2 regions of the Paenibacillus mucilaginosus 3016 genome follow, and region 2 is predicted to be linked to the other one. Evidence: riboswitches for the same ligand, from Rfam matches in the RefSeq annotation. Region 2 holds a riboswitch; the other holds the start of a gene.
What was found. A riboswitch is a leader RNA that binds a small molecule or an ion and turns the genes downstream of it on or off. The one in region 2 is predicted to bind cobalamin.
Positions count from the first base shown of each region.

Region 1 (7,142 bases), 2.3 Mb from region 2:
CGCCACTCCCGCAGGGCGGAGGGCTGGTAGGAGACCGGCTGTCCCTTCCACAGCAGCTGTCCGGCTGCCGGGCGGTGAATGCCGACGGCATGCAGGAGGAAGGTTGATTTGCCGGAGCCGTTGTGGCCGCAGATGGCGGTTTTGCGTCCGGCGGCAATGGACAGCGTCAGCCCGTGCAGCGCATTCTGCCGTGTGCCCGGGTAGTTGAAAGCAAGACCGCGTGCTTCCAGTAGGGGCGGGGAGACATTGCTCCGCTCACGCTCAGGCAAGATGCTCATTCAGGCGCCCCCTCCCCAGCGAAGTCCGGCCTCTGCGGTGAGGAGCAGGAGCAGCCCCGCCCATCCTTCCCGCCGGAAGCGCGGCGGCACGAATCTGCCGATCTCGGATGCCGGCAGGATGTCCCCCGTATAGCCTCGTGAGGCAAGGCCTTGGGACAGGCCTTTGTAGCGCTCCATCGTCCGGCCGAAGAGGCGGAATACCAGCGCCGCCGTGTCCTGCAGCCGTCGCCGGAAGCCGGTTTGGCCTCCTCTGGCCCGCTGGGCGGTATAGAGCTGCTGGGCCGTCTCCGTCAGCAGGAAGAGGAACCGGTAGGTGATCTGCATAAGCTCGATCACAAGCAATGGCACCCGCAGGGTTCTCAGGACGAGCAGCAGCTTCGGGAAGGGCGTCGTCAGCATCAGGAAGAACATGCAGCAGAGCCCGGCCAGCATCCGCAGGAACAGGGTGGCAGCCGTGTGGAGTCCGTTTCCTGTTACATACACCGTCCAGGAAGGCAGGGAGAGAAGGGTCCACCTGCTCTCTGCTGCGGCGCCGGCGTCAGAGGCCGCAGGCAGAGTGGCCGACGGTACGAATTCGATGAGAAGCGCCGGCAGGCTGGCGGCATAGAACACACAGGCGCTGCCGAGGAGCGTCAAGTAGAAGAGCGGCGGCACCCCGGCATGGCGGAGGGTCCAGCGGAGCATCCAGAGGATGACCAGCAGCTGGACCGGTCCATGTGCGGCGTAGGCGAGCAGGAGCAGGGCGGCGGCAAGCCCGGATTTCCACAGGGGGGAGACGTCCTCCATCCGGTTCGTGCAGGCAATCGTATCGATCTGCCGGATCATGATGCGTCCTTGCCCTCCTTGCTTTTGGTGGCCCGGCCCTTGAAGTAGCCGAAGACATAGCCGATGAACCCCGCGCCCGCCGCCGCCTGAAGGGCGAACAGCATGCTCTCCGTCTCGGCCGGGGGCTCCAGCAGAGGGGCGATCCAGGGGACGTAGGCGGGGGCGATGGTGCCGATGAGCTCTTCGGCGGCGCCGTCCGCACCGCCGAAGTCTCCCTCCACCAGGAGGAGGGGGACGGCGGACAGCAGGATGACGGCGGTCAGGATGAGCAGGTTTTTGGCCGTATTAGTCATGGGTACGGACTCCTTTCATTCGGCTCTGCAGCAGGGAGAGCTCCGAGGGGCTGTGGGCCTGCAGCCAGTTCCAGATGAGTACGGTGAGCAGTCCTTCCGTAACAGCCAGAGGAACCTGTGTCACAGCGAAGATCCCTCCGAATTTGGCCAGCGAGCCGAGGACCCCGCCGCTTTCGGCAGGGAAAGCGAGGGCCAGCTGAACGGATGTCACAATGTAGGTAGTGAGATCGGCTGCGGCTGCCGCGGCGAAGATGGAGAGCTTCGGGCGGCCCGAGACGCGGGACAGGGAGCGGTACACCGCATAGCCTGCCATAGGACCAGCGACCGCCATGGAAAAGGCGTTCGCGCCGAGGGTCGTCAGCCCGCCGTGGGCGAGGAGCAGGGCCTGAAAGAGCAGGACGATCGAGCCGAGCACGCTCATGGGCAGCGGGCCGAACATCACGGCCCCGAGGCCGGTTCCGGTAGGATGCGAGGAGCTGCCGGTCACCGACGGAATCTTGAGAGCCGACAGCACGAACGTAAAGGCGCCGGCGAGGCCGAGCAGGAGCTTGAGCTCGGGGGCCTCCCGGGTAATCCGCTGCAGGGACCGGAGCCCCAGCACGAAGAACGGAATGAACGCCGCCCACCAGAACAGCGTCCACCCGAGGGGAAGGAAGCCCTCCATGATGTGCATGGCGTATGCGGACTGCGGTGAGCCGGCCAGCAGGTATACCGTGAGTCCGAGGACAAGCAGCAGCGTGGCAGCAGGTTTGGATGATGGCATGTTCTTTTGAATTCCTCCCGTGTCAAAATAGGTATGCACAAAAAAACCAATCCCAAGGGATTGGTCACGGGTACGTCGCAATAGACGGCAACGGGCTGCCCCTGCCGCATCATGTCTCGTACACCTCTCCTCTCCGCGAAGGCATCTGGGTGCTCGGATTAGGTAGGTCTCCTGGCTCTCGGCTCATCATCTTCGCCCGTCTTCCCTGATGTCTTGCGTCATCAAGTGACATGGGTGGGCGGGACTCCCCGAATACAGTGGCGGGACCGCTCGGGAGTTGCACCCGATTCCCTGTTACCCCCGGTCTTATCCCGGGGCACCTAATCTTTTCCTCCTCAACGTAACACAAAGCGATGACTTTGTCCATGATCTGTGTTACTATTTAAACGTTTTGTGTTACGGATTACCTGATGGTGGAAGGAGGGTGGACGTTGTGAAAATCCAATGGCAATGGGCCCTGGGGGCTGTGCTGGCCGGGGCCCTGATGCTCTCCGGCTGTACGGCCGGCAAGGCTGTGGTGCCCGCCGCAGGAGAGGGCGCTGGGGCCCTCCCCAAGGAGGAGCTGGTGCTGGCGATCGGCGGTGAGCCGGAAGCGGGCTTCGACCCGACCACCGGCTGGGGACGGTACGGCTCACCGCTGTTCCAGAGCACCCTGCTGAAGCGGGATAGCGACCTTCAGATCGTGAATGATCTCGCGGAGAGCTATGAGACCGGAGGGGGCGGCCGGGTCTGGACGGTCAAGCTGCGCCGGGACGTCCGCTTCTCTGACGGAAAGCCGCTGACGGCGGCGGATGTGAAGTATACGTTCGATACGGCGGCCAAGAGCGGAGCCGCCCTGGATCTTGGCAATCTGCAGGAGACGGCCGCACCGGATGACTACACGGTCGTGTTCACCTTGAAGGAGCCCCAGTCTGCTTTCGTGGGGATGCTGGTGTCCACGGGTATTGTACCGAAGCATGCCCACGGTCCGGCGTACGGGGAGCGGCCGGTGGGATCGGGACCCTACAAGCTTGTGCAGTGGGACAAAGGACAGCAGCTGATCGCCGAGCTCAACCCTGAATACTACGGGGCCAAACCGTCGTTCAAGAAGCTGACGTTCCTCTTCCTGAACGAGGATGCGGCCTTCGCGGCGGCGAAGGCGGGCCAAGCGGACATCGTGTCGGTCCCTCCGGCGTTCAGCAAAGGGCTGCCGGCCGGCATGCGGCTGGAGGCGGTTCATTCCGTGGATAACCGGGGCATCCTGTTCCCGTTCGTGAAGTCGGGAGGCCGTACGCCTGAAGGATATCCCATCGGCAACGACGTTACGGCCGATCCGGCCATCCGGCAGGCCGTCAACAAGGCGCTTGACCGCAAGGCGCTGGTGGAAGGCATTCTGGAAGGCTACGGCACTCCGGCTTACACGCTGAATGACGGGCTTCCCTGGTTCAACAAGGAGGCGGTGGTGGCCGACGGGGACCTGCCGGGGGCCCGGAAGCTGCTCGAGGCTGCAGGCTGGCAGGACAGCGACGGAGACGGTGTGCGGGAGAAGGGCGGCCTGAAGGCGGAATTCCCCCTGCTCTACCCCTCCGGCGACGTGACCCGCCAGTCGCTTGCGATCGCGTCCGCCGACATGCTGAAGGGGCTGGGCGTCCGCATCACGGTGCATGGCAAGAGCTGGGACGATATCGAGAAGGAAATGCATGCGAGCGCGGTGCTCTTCGGCTTCGGCAGCCATGACCCGCTGGAGATGTACCATGTGTACGGCAGCCGGTTCAGCGGCGTGGACTACTACAACCCGGGCTATTACAGCAATCCCGCCGTGGATGCCTATATGAATCAGGCCCTGCGGGCGGGCAGCGAGAATGAAGCGCTGGAATACTGGCGCAAAGCCCAATGGGACGGCACGACGGGCCTTAGCGGCAGGGGGGACGCCCCGTGGGCCTGGCTGGTGAATCTCGACCACCTGTATCTGGTGAAGCAGGGGCTCGACATCGGGCGGCAGCAGATTCATCCGCACGGCCACGGCTGGCCTGTGACGGCGAACATCGAGGCTTGGCGATGGAAGCCTTAAGGGAGAGCCGGCAGCAGCCGGCGGCTCGGGCCGACCTGCCGCTTCTGCTGCTGCGGCAGGCGGCGAAGCTGGTGCTGCTCCTGCTCACCGTAAGTGTCATCTCATTCGCGCTTGTGGAGATCTCGCCGGTGGATCCGGTGCAGGCTTATATCGGCGCCGATCTGATGCGGGTGGGCAGCGAGCAGCGGGAAGCGATCGCCGCACACTGGGGGCTGGACCGCCCGCCGGCGGAGCGCTTCGCGAAGTGGCTGACCTCGCTGGCCTCCGGCGATCTCGGCGAGTCCATGATCTACCGTCAGCCGGTGGCCGAGGTGATCGCCGAGCGGTTCCGGAGCTCGGCCGCGCTGATGGGCACGGCCTGGCTGTTCTCCGGCGCTCTGGGCTTCAGCGCCGGCGTGCTGGCCGCCATGCGGCGGGGAACCTGGACGGACCGGTTCATCCGCTGGTTCTGCTATACGCTGGCGGCGACACCGGCCTTCTGGCTCGGGCTCCTGCTGCTGCTCCTCTTCGCTGTCCGGCTGGGCTGGTTCCCTGTCGGACTCAGCGTGCCTGCGGGAGTGCCGGCCTCTGAGGTGACGCTGGCCGAGCGCATTCACCATATGATTCTCCCTGCACTGACCCTGAGCATCGTAGGGATTGCGCCCATCGCCCTTCATACACGGGAGAAGCTGCTCGAGGTGCTCGGCACCGACTATATCCTCTTCGCCAGAGCGCGGGGGGACCACGGCTTCAGGCTCTTCTTCCGCCATGGGCTGCGCAATGTAGCCCTGCCGGCGGTGACGCTGCTGTTCGCCTCGTTCAGCGAATTGTTCGGCGGCGCGGTGCTGGCCGAGCAGGTCTTCTCCTATCCCGGCCTCGGGCAGGCCACGGTGGAGGCCGGGCTGCGGGGCGATGTGCCGCTGCTGCTCGGGATCGTGCTCTTCAGCACCGTGTTCGTCTTCAGCGGCAACCTGCTCGCAGAGCTGGCTTACCGCGGGATCGATCCGAGACTCCGGGAAGGGGGAGAGGGATGAATCCTGGAACACAGAATCCTGTCTCGGCGCCCATACACCGGCAGCCTAAGCGGGCTTGGCCGGGGGCCGTTACGGCGGCCGTTCTGCTCGTCCTCCTCATCCTGGGGGCCTTGCTTCTGGACGGCAGCGGGCTGGAGAGCCGGCTGGACCGGCGCAACCTGCCTCCAAGCATCGCTCATCCCTTTGGGACGGATTGGCTCGGCCGGGATATGCTGACGCGTACGCTCAAGGGGCTGCTGCTCAGCACCCAGGTGGGCTTGACGGCCGGGGCCGTCAGCGTCCTGATCGCCGCAGCGCTGGGTCTGCTGGCCGCGGCGGGCGGCCGAGCCGCGGACCGGCTCGTCACGTGGCTGGTCGATCTGTTCCTGAGCGTGCCGCATCTGGTGGCCCTGATCCTGATCGCCTTTGTCCTCGGGGGCGGTGCCAAAGGAGTCATTGTGGGGGTGGCCCTGACGCACTGGCCGTCCCTCTCCCGGGTTATCCGGGCGGAAGTGCTCTATCTGCGGTCGGCCGAATTCGTGCAGGTGTCCGCGCGCCTCGGACGCTCGAGATGGTGGATCGCGACGCGGCATATGCTGCCGCATCTCGTACCGCAGCTGCTGGTAGGGCTGCTGCTGGTCTTTCCCCATGCGGTCCTCCATGAAGCGGCGGTTACCTTCGTCGGCCTGGGCCTGTCCCCGCACGAGCCGGCGATCGGCATCATCCTGTCGGAGTCCATGCGGCATCTGTCGACGGGGATGTGGTGGCTCGCCTTGTTTCCGGGCCTCTGCCTGCTCCTGACGGTGCTGGCCTTCGGCCGGCTGGGGGAGGCCCTGCGGCAGCTTGCCGATCTGCCGGGCAGGCAGGAGTAGAGCCGGACAAGAGCGGAGCCCCAAATGGGGGCGTACACCCTTGTTTTGGGCGCTTCTCATGAAAGTGAAAAGAAGGAGAGGAAGGAAATGACGGCATTGCTCCAGGTGGAAAACTTGACCATCCGCTTCCCGGCGCCCGGCAGGGGGCTGGGCTCTCGGAAAGAGCTGACCCCCGTGCAGGGGCTGAGCCTGAGCGTTGGGACAGGAGAGATCTTGGCGGTGGTCGGCTCCAGCGGGTCGGGCAAGAGTCTGCTGGCCCATGCGGTTCTCGGCATTCTGCCCCGCCAGACGAAGGTCACCGGCACCCTCCGGTTCCGGGGGGAGGAGCTGACGCCGGCGAGGCAGGCGGCGGTCCGCGGTCGGGAGATAGCGCTGGTCCCGCAGTCCGTCACGTTCCTGGATCCCCTGCTGCAGGCCGGACGGCAGGTCCGCTACGGCGTGAACGAGGGGGATCCGGCCGCGGTCCAGCGCAGCCTCTTCCGCCGGTACCGCCTGGCCGAGGCGGTGGAGAAGCTCTTCCCGTTCCAGCTCTCCGGCGGGATGGCGAGGCGCGTGCTCCTGGCGGCGGCCACGGCCGGCGGCGCCGGGCTTGTCATCGCCGACGAGCCGACCCCGGGGCTCGACAGCGAAGCGGTGAGGGAGGCGCTTGGACGGCTTCGGGAGCTGGCGGACGGGGGCTGCGGGGTCATGCTCATCACGCACGACATCGAGTCCGCGCTGACGGTGGCGGACCGGGTGGCGGTGCTCTACTCCGGCACCGTGGTGGAGACGGCGGCCGCCGCCGAGTTCGCCGGCCGGGGGGAGGCGCTGCGCCACCCGTACACGCGGGCCTTATGGCGGGCGCTCCCGGGCAGCGGCTTCACTCCGCTGCCGGGCTTCCAGCCGGCGGCCGGCGAGCTGCCTCCCGGCTGTGCCTTTGCCCCGCGCTGCGGTCAGGCGGACACCGCCTGCGGGCAGGAACGGCCTCCGCTGCGGGAGCTGCGGGGCGGAACGGTGAGGTGCGTCCATGCGACATGAGCCTGACGTTCGGTTGAAAGCGGAGGCCCCCGGACCGGCCGCCGCCGGCCTG
Region 1 covers NC_016935.1:1,142,444-1,149,585, forward strand. Annotated here, with positions in the region: gene PM3016_RS05160 (energy-coupling factor ABC transporter ATP-binding protein) at 1-278, opposite strand, end outside; gene cbiQ (cobalt ECF transporter T component CbiQ) at 279-1,103, opposite strand; gene PM3016_RS05170 (energy-coupling factor ABC transporter substrate-binding protein) at 1,100-1,396, opposite strand; gene PM3016_RS05175 (energy-coupling factor ABC transporter permease) at 1,389-2,159, opposite strand; cobalamin riboswitch at 2,304-2,498, opposite strand; gene PM3016_RS05180 (ABC transporter substrate-binding protein) at 2,593-4,209, shown strand; gene PM3016_RS05185 (ABC transporter permease) at 4,197-5,222, shown strand; gene PM3016_RS05190 (ABC transporter permease) at 5,219-6,073, shown strand; gene PM3016_RS05195 (oligopeptide/dipeptide ABC transporter ATP-binding protein) at 6,161-7,090, shown strand; partial or broken gene PM3016_RS05200 (ABC transporter ATP-binding protein) at 7,080-7,142, shown strand, end outside.
Region 1: another riboswitch for cobalamin. It lies ahead of PM3016_RS05175 (energy-coupling factor ABC transporter permease); the one in region 2 lies ahead of PM3016_RS31600 (ribonucleoside-diphosphate reductase subunit alpha).

Region 2 (7,142 bases):
TGCACGGCTTACACGCTTGATGTTGGTGCAGAGCAGGCTTGTTCTCGCACCGCTCGAACGCTGGTAATTGTAACCTTGGCTGCTTCGCCAGCCTCCGCCAGGTGGAAAAAGCGTGGGCGGATCGCTTCGCTGCCGCCGCGTGGGGGGCGGTCTGCGCGGCTTGCGCCGGCTCGATCCGCCCCCACTCGAGAACACAACAGCACAAGAGCAACAGCAAGAGCAAAAAGCTAAAAGACTAAAGGCTAAAGACAAGAGCAAAAGCTAAAGAGCAAAAAAACATCGGACAGATTGCTTCGCTGCTGTCCTTGTCGTGAAGAGGGGATGGCTTATCCTCTTCATGACATAAAAAGAACAAGCTCAATAAGGATACGTAGTCACGACGACCGCCACGCGCAGACTTGTCTTCGGCTCGGGAAGTCCCGTTCAGCGCCGGCCTGATCGGCACGGTGAAGTCCGACGAGACGATAGCTCTGGCGGGACCTCCCGCGGCTTGGACTGTCAGACAGAACGTCCGAGGGTTCAACTGGACTTCTGTCAATAAAGTAGACACAAAAATGAAGGAACCCTTTAACGCTAAGCTGCTCTTTGTTCATGGTACATCTGTTCAAAGCGATGAGGCGTTTTATAACCCAAAGTGGAGTGGCGCCGTGTTCGGTTGTAGTAAAACTCGATGTAATTATAGAGTTCATCGGTTGCTTGTTTACGAGTTTTAAACTTGGTTTGGTACACAAGCTCTTTTTTCAATGTACTGTGAAAAGACTCGATACACGCATTGTCATAGCAGTTCCCTTTTCGACTCATGCTGCCGGTCATGAAGTAGTCTGCCAGCCGTTCTTGGTAATCACTGCTTGCATACTGAGATCCGCGGTCGGAGTGGTGGATCAAGCCAGGGGCCGGTTTCTGACGCTTGTAAGCAAGCTCCAGGGCTTCGATCACGAGCTCCCTAGTCATCCGCGCGCCTGTAGCCCAGCCCACGATTTTACGTGAATATAAGTCCATCACACTGGCTAAGTATAGCCAGCCTTCGCCAGTGGCGACATAAGTAATATCTGTTACCCAGACCTTGTTGGGTGCCTCCACTTTAAACTGCTGATTTAGGATATTGTCATGAACAGGCATGTTGTGGTTGGAATTGGTCGTTGCTTTGTATTTTCCAACCGTAATCGACTTAAGACCCATCTCTTTCATAAGGCGACTGACCGTTTTTGAGGAGACAGCACAACCGTCTTCCTCTCGCAGAATCGCAGTAATCACGGGGCTGCCCGGGCGCTTCTTCAAACGGTAAAAGTGATGCCGGATGCGTTTTTTCAGCCACATCCGGTGCTTTTCCCGTTTACTAGGCTTGTGTTTTACCCACTTGTAATAGCCGCTTCTGGATACTTGTAAAACGGAGCACATCTTCTCGACACGGTACTGGAAGCGGTGTTTATAAATAAACGAAAAAATCAGTCCCGGTCTTTCGTGAAGAAGTGCATTGCCTTTTTTAAGATTTCGTTCTCCTCTTGCAGTTCGCGGTTTTGCTGCTCCAACTTTTTTAGTCGTTCGTAATCCACAAAGACTTGTGATTGTTCCGAAGCTGCACTTTTCCCGTACTGTTTGATCCAGCGGCTTAAGGTACTTTTCGGAATCCCAAGTTCCCGGGCAATCTCAATTGGCTTCTTCCCCTCCTTCTCTATATGTTCCACTGTTTTTTTCTTAAACTCACTGTCGTAACTCTCCCGCTGCTGACTCATGGCACACCTCGACCTTTGTTCGTTTGTCTTTATTATAAAGGTCGTTCCTTAAGTTGTGTCCACCGTTTAGTCTACTTCCAATCTAAGAGGAATAGCGCATCTCAGTTCCGTTATTCCCAACAAAGAGGGCCGAAGCGGGCAAATAGCGCATCAAAATTCCGCTATTCTCAGAAGTACCCAACAGTCGGATATCCGCATCCGTCTGAGATCCGTTATCTATGGAAAAAGCGATGCCGCTGTGCCCAACGCCCACCAGGAGTCCCATTTCCGCCTACGTTTCTGCCGCTGCCCCCGGCCGCCTCCTCTTTTACCTTGCCCCGGAAAAGGGCAGGTCACACGTACGGGCGCAGGAATGATCCCGCGCCCGTGGGCAGCTCCATTCGCTTACGCGCTGCAGGAGACGCAGTCTTCCACCTCAAGACTCTTGTTGCGGCAGTAGTAGACGGTCTTCAGACCGTTCTTCCATGCGGCCAGGTAGAGTTCAAGGAATTCACGGGCGGACATCTCCGGCGTGATGTACAGGTTGAACGACTGCGACTGGTCGATGTGGCGCTGGCGGGCGCCTGCGGCACGGATGCTCCACAGCTGGTCGATCCGGTGGGCTTCCTTGTAGTACCACATCGTCTCGGCGTTCAGGTTCGGCGCCGTCTGCGGGATGACCGCGTTCTTTTTCTCCTCGACGAAGAACTTGTTGAAGATCGGGTCAATGCCTGCGGTGGAGCCGGCGATCAGGGACGTTGAGGCCGTCGGTGCGATCGCGAACATCCAGCCGTTGCGGACGCCGTACTGCGCTACCTGCTCCTTCAGCTCCAGCCACTCAGGGCTGTTGTAACCGCGGTCCTCGAAGTAAACGCCGGTCTGCCACTCGCTGCCTTTGAACGCAGGGTAGGCGCCTTTTTCCTTGGCGATTTCCATGGAGGCCTTCACGGCGTAATAGTTCATCCACTCGTAGATCTCGTCGGCTTTCTCCACGTGCTCGTCGGACTCCCAGTTGATCTTCATCTGCGCGAGCATCTGGTGGTAGCCGCTGGAGCCGAGGCCGACGGCGCGGTACTTCTTGTTCGTGATCTCCGCCTGCGGGATCGGATAGTAGTTCAGGTCGATGACGTTGTCCATCATCCGCATCTGGGTCGTTACGACGCGTTCGATGTCCTCGCGGGTGTAGACGCGGCCGAGGTTGGTCGACGACAGGTTGCACACGACGAAGTCGCCGCTCTTCACCTGCTGGGTGATGATGCCGTCCTCATGCTGCGTCTGGATGAGTTCGGTCGGGCTCATGTTCTGCGCGATCTCCGTGCAGAGGTTGGAGCAGTAGATCATGCCTTTGTGCTTGTTCGGGTTCGTCCGGTTGACGGTGTCGCGGAAGAAGACGAACGGCGTGCCGGTCTCGAAGGAAGACGTCAGGATGCGCTTCATGATGTCGATCGCCGGAATTTCTTCCTTGGACACCTTGTCGTCGTTCACGCACTCCCAGTAACGCTTCTCCCACTCCTCGCCCCACGAATCTTCGATGGAGTAGCCTCTGGCCTTGCGGATCTCGTGCGGGTCCATCAGATACCAGGTGCCGCGCTCCTCGACGGTCTTCATGAACAGGTCCGGAATGCACACGCCGGGGAAAATGTCATGCGCCTTCATCCGGTCGTCCCCGTTGTTCGTCTTGAGGTTCAGGAAGTCCAGGATGTCCTTGTGCCATACGTCAAGGTAGACGGCTACCGCACCGGAGCGCACGCCGAGCTGGTCGACGGCCACGGCGGTATTGTTGTAATTCTTGATCCAAGGCACGACGCCGCCGGCTACGCCCTTGTAGCCGCGGATGTTGGAGCCGCGGGAGCGGACCTTGCCGACATAGATGCCCATGCCGCCGCCGTGCTTCGACACCTGCGCGAAGTTCTGGTCGACGTTGTAGATGCCCCAGAGGTTGTCCGGCACCGTATCGATGAAGCAGGAGGAGAGCTGGTGCAGCGGCTTACGCGCATTCGCGAGCGTCGGCGTGGCTACGGTCATCTCCAGGGAGCTCAGTACGTCGTAGAACTGTTTGGCCCAGGAGAGCTTGTCGGCTTCCTTCATCGCCAGGTGCATCGCTACGCCCATGAAGAGCTCCTGCGGCAGCTCGAGCACTTCCTTGTCGAGGCCGCGGATCAGGTAGCGGTCGGCGAGGGTCTTGAGTCCGATGTAGTTCAGCAGGTGGTCGCGCTCCGGCTTAATGTAGGCGCCGAGCTCCTGGATGTCTTCCTTCGTGTAATGCTCGAGAATATAACTGCCGTACAGCCCGGTGTTCGTCAGGTATGTAATCAGGGAGTAGAGGTCGCCGTAGCCGAAATGTCCGTATTTGCGGTTGAGCTGGGCTTCCTTATATAGATCGTAGGCGAGCAGCTTGGCGGCGACATACTGCCAGTTCGGCTGTTCTACGCTGGTCTTCTCAACAGCGACCTGGATGAGCAGGCGCTGGATTTCCTTGGTGGTGATTCCATTGCGGAACAGGGGGAGGAGTGCGGTTTCCAGCTCCAGCGGGTCGCATTCCGGATACGTTTCGCAGGCGAAATCGATCACCTTTTTCATTTTGGCGAAAACAAGCTCTTCTTGGGTGCCGTCACGTTTGACGATAATCATGATTCCAGCTCCTTCGGTATACTGAACTAAAAAAGCATGCAGCCTTCCCAGGCGGGAAGGAATGCACGCCCAAATGGATTCGAAACGGAAGATTCGAGTCTCTCGAAGGCAGCACTCCCTATCTCTCGTAGGGAGAGTCGTGCTGAAGAATCCGGCAGGTCTTCTGGCTTCGAAGGCGTCCGGGGACGGACGGCGGCACTGCAGCGGAGCGGCGAACGGGCCGGGCTGCAGGCGCACTTCTTACAGTGGCGGGACCGCGCCGGAATCGCACCGGCTTCCCTATTCTCTTCCTACCATATCTCGTAGCAGGAAGCACCTGATTCTACCATATGTAGTTGTTTCGTAGAGACAATAGTATGAATTTACCCTACTGGGGCGGCTGTGTCAATCTCTTATTTCGACACGGTTTTCCAGCGGCGGCCTCCCCAAACGTTACGATTCCATGGCAGGTCTTGGTGGCCGGCGGAGGAGTATGCTACAGTAGAATGCGGGCGGAATGAGGCCCGGCGGGCTCCGGTTCATATTCTATTTCGGTATGGGAGCTCCCGGTCTCGGCAGAAGTCCGTCCACCTATTTGGGAATTGTGGGAGGAATCTTCATTGAGGCTTCATCATATAGTCGCAAAAATGTCGCGGTTCGCAGCGCTTCTGCTGCTCACGATGGTCATGCTGCTGACGGTGACCGCCGGCGCATCCCCAGCAGCGGCTCACGCTTCGCTTGTGGAGGCGGTTCCTGCCGCAGGCAGCGAGCTGAGGGCCGCACCGGAGCGCATTACGCTCACCTTCAACGAAAGGCTGGAGAACGGACTCTTCTATCTGCGGGTCTATGACAGCGCCAAAAGGCAGGTAACGGATGCCGCGGCGGTCATGAATCCGGCGCAAACGGCCGTCATCCTGGAGCTGCCTGCGCTCGGGCAGGGGAACTACCTCGTGACGTACCATGTCATCTCGGCGGACGGGCATCCGGTGGAGGGAACCTATCTCTTTGCGGTCGGTCAGAGCCTGAGTGAGGACGCCGGATCGCAGGAAATGCCCGCAGGCATGCACCACAGCCATGGGGACGAGCCCTTCGGCGGCACCTCGGCAGGGGATGTGCTGCAGTTCGCCTCGCGGATCCTCTATTACGCCGCGCTGCTCGTCTTCACAGGCTGGCTGCTGTGGTACCGCCGGTTCGGGGGCACGGCTCCGGACGAGACGCGCACACGGCTGCGCCGCCTGGCCGAGAAGTGGCAGCAACTCTATCTGATCGCCTACATCCTGTTCATGTGGGCGCATCTGCCGGACCTGCTCGGAGACAGCGGGGCTGCGGGGCTGGTGACTCTCTTCACGAAGACGGCCGCGGGCTATGCCTGGATCGGCGGTCTGCTGCTCGCGCTGCTGAGCTTCGTGATGCTGTACCGCAGCACCGCGCTCGATCTGGTCTGGGCCGCTCTGGCCTGGCTGGCCAAGGGAATGCTCGGCCACGCCGCCGCTTTCGAGCCGAAGACGCAGACGCTGCTGCTGGACTGGCTGCATCTCGCGGCGGCCGCCGTCTGGGCGGGCGGACTGGTCATGCTGCTCCTGCTATGGAAGACGGAGCGGGAGCAGGCGAAGCGGCTGCTGCCGGTCTTTTCGACCGCGGCGCTGCTCAGCCTCCTGGTGCTCACGGTTTCGGGCGTGCTCACCACGTTCATTTTTCTGCCGGATATCCGGTATATTCTCGAGACGTCCTGGGGCCGGCTGCTGCTCGTCAAAAGCGCTCTGGTGGCCGCGGTGATGGTGACCGGGGCGCTGATCCGCTTCTCCTACCGCAGACTGCGGGACCGCACGGCGGGCCGCCTGCTCGCGCTGGATGCCATCCTGATGACCGCAACGATCGGGGTTGTCGGGGTGTTCACGTATTTGACCCCGCTGCCGGCCAATGAACCGCTGCACTGGCACGTGATGGGGGAGAAGATCCACATGACGGCGCAGATTTCGCCTAAGGTGCCGGGGGTCAACGATTTTACCGTCAAGGTTTGGCTTCCAGAGAAGCTGGGGAAACCTAAGGATGTCATCTTGAAACTGCATTCTCTGGATGGGCCGGAGATCGCGCCGATCGTCGTGCCTGTCGAGCCGTTCGACGATGCGAGCTTCGAGGATTCCTACGATATGAAGCGCCACAGCTACCGGGTCCGCGGGGCCTACCTGCCGTATGCGGGACGCTGGAGAGTGGAAGTGCGCGTCATGGACTCCGAGGACACCGAGACCGTGTATAACTCCGAAATCCGTGTGTATTAATTTCTAAGAGGGGCGGGGCGGAGGCCTCTAATAAATCCGCTGCGTTCTGTCGAAATATAAGGTGAACTATTCTAGAATCTATTGTCCATTTCTCCACAGCGAAATAACAATGGAAGTACACCTTTCAAGAAGGAAGCAGAGGATTGACATGGTCTACAAGGACAGCCTGACCGGCGAAGGGCCGCCCAGGAAAGCCTGGCGGGACTGGATATTTCAACATGCTTCATTGATTCGATTATGGTTTACGCTGTCCGGGGCCGAACTGATTATTCTCGCTCTTGGGCAGCTGCTTGGAGAGAGTAACGATGTGCTGGATGTGACCAAGTCGGTCATTGTCATTCTGCTGACCGCCCCGGTCTTCTATTTTACGATTCGGTGGTACGAGGTTAAGGTCTGGAGCGTCTGCTTGGCCGTATTGTGTATCCTGTTCGGTGCCGAGATGCTCGAAATGCTCGTGAGGCTGAGCCTCGGAGGGAACATCTACTGGGCCGAATCGGGCATGGATCTGCTCTTGACCCTGCTTCTCGTCGGACCGCTCATG
Region 2 covers NC_016935.1:7,622,220-7,629,361, reverse strand. Annotated here, with positions in the region: partial or broken gene PM3016_RS39185 (IS3 family transposase) at 574-1,733, opposite strand; gene PM3016_RS31600 (ribonucleoside-diphosphate reductase subunit alpha) at 2,118-4,343, opposite strand; cobalamin riboswitch at 4,480-4,678, opposite strand; gene PM3016_RS31595 (copper resistance CopC/CopD family protein) at 4,943-6,601, shown strand; gene PM3016_RS31590 (putative bifunctional diguanylate cyclase/phosphodiesterase) at 6,750-7,142, shown strand, end outside.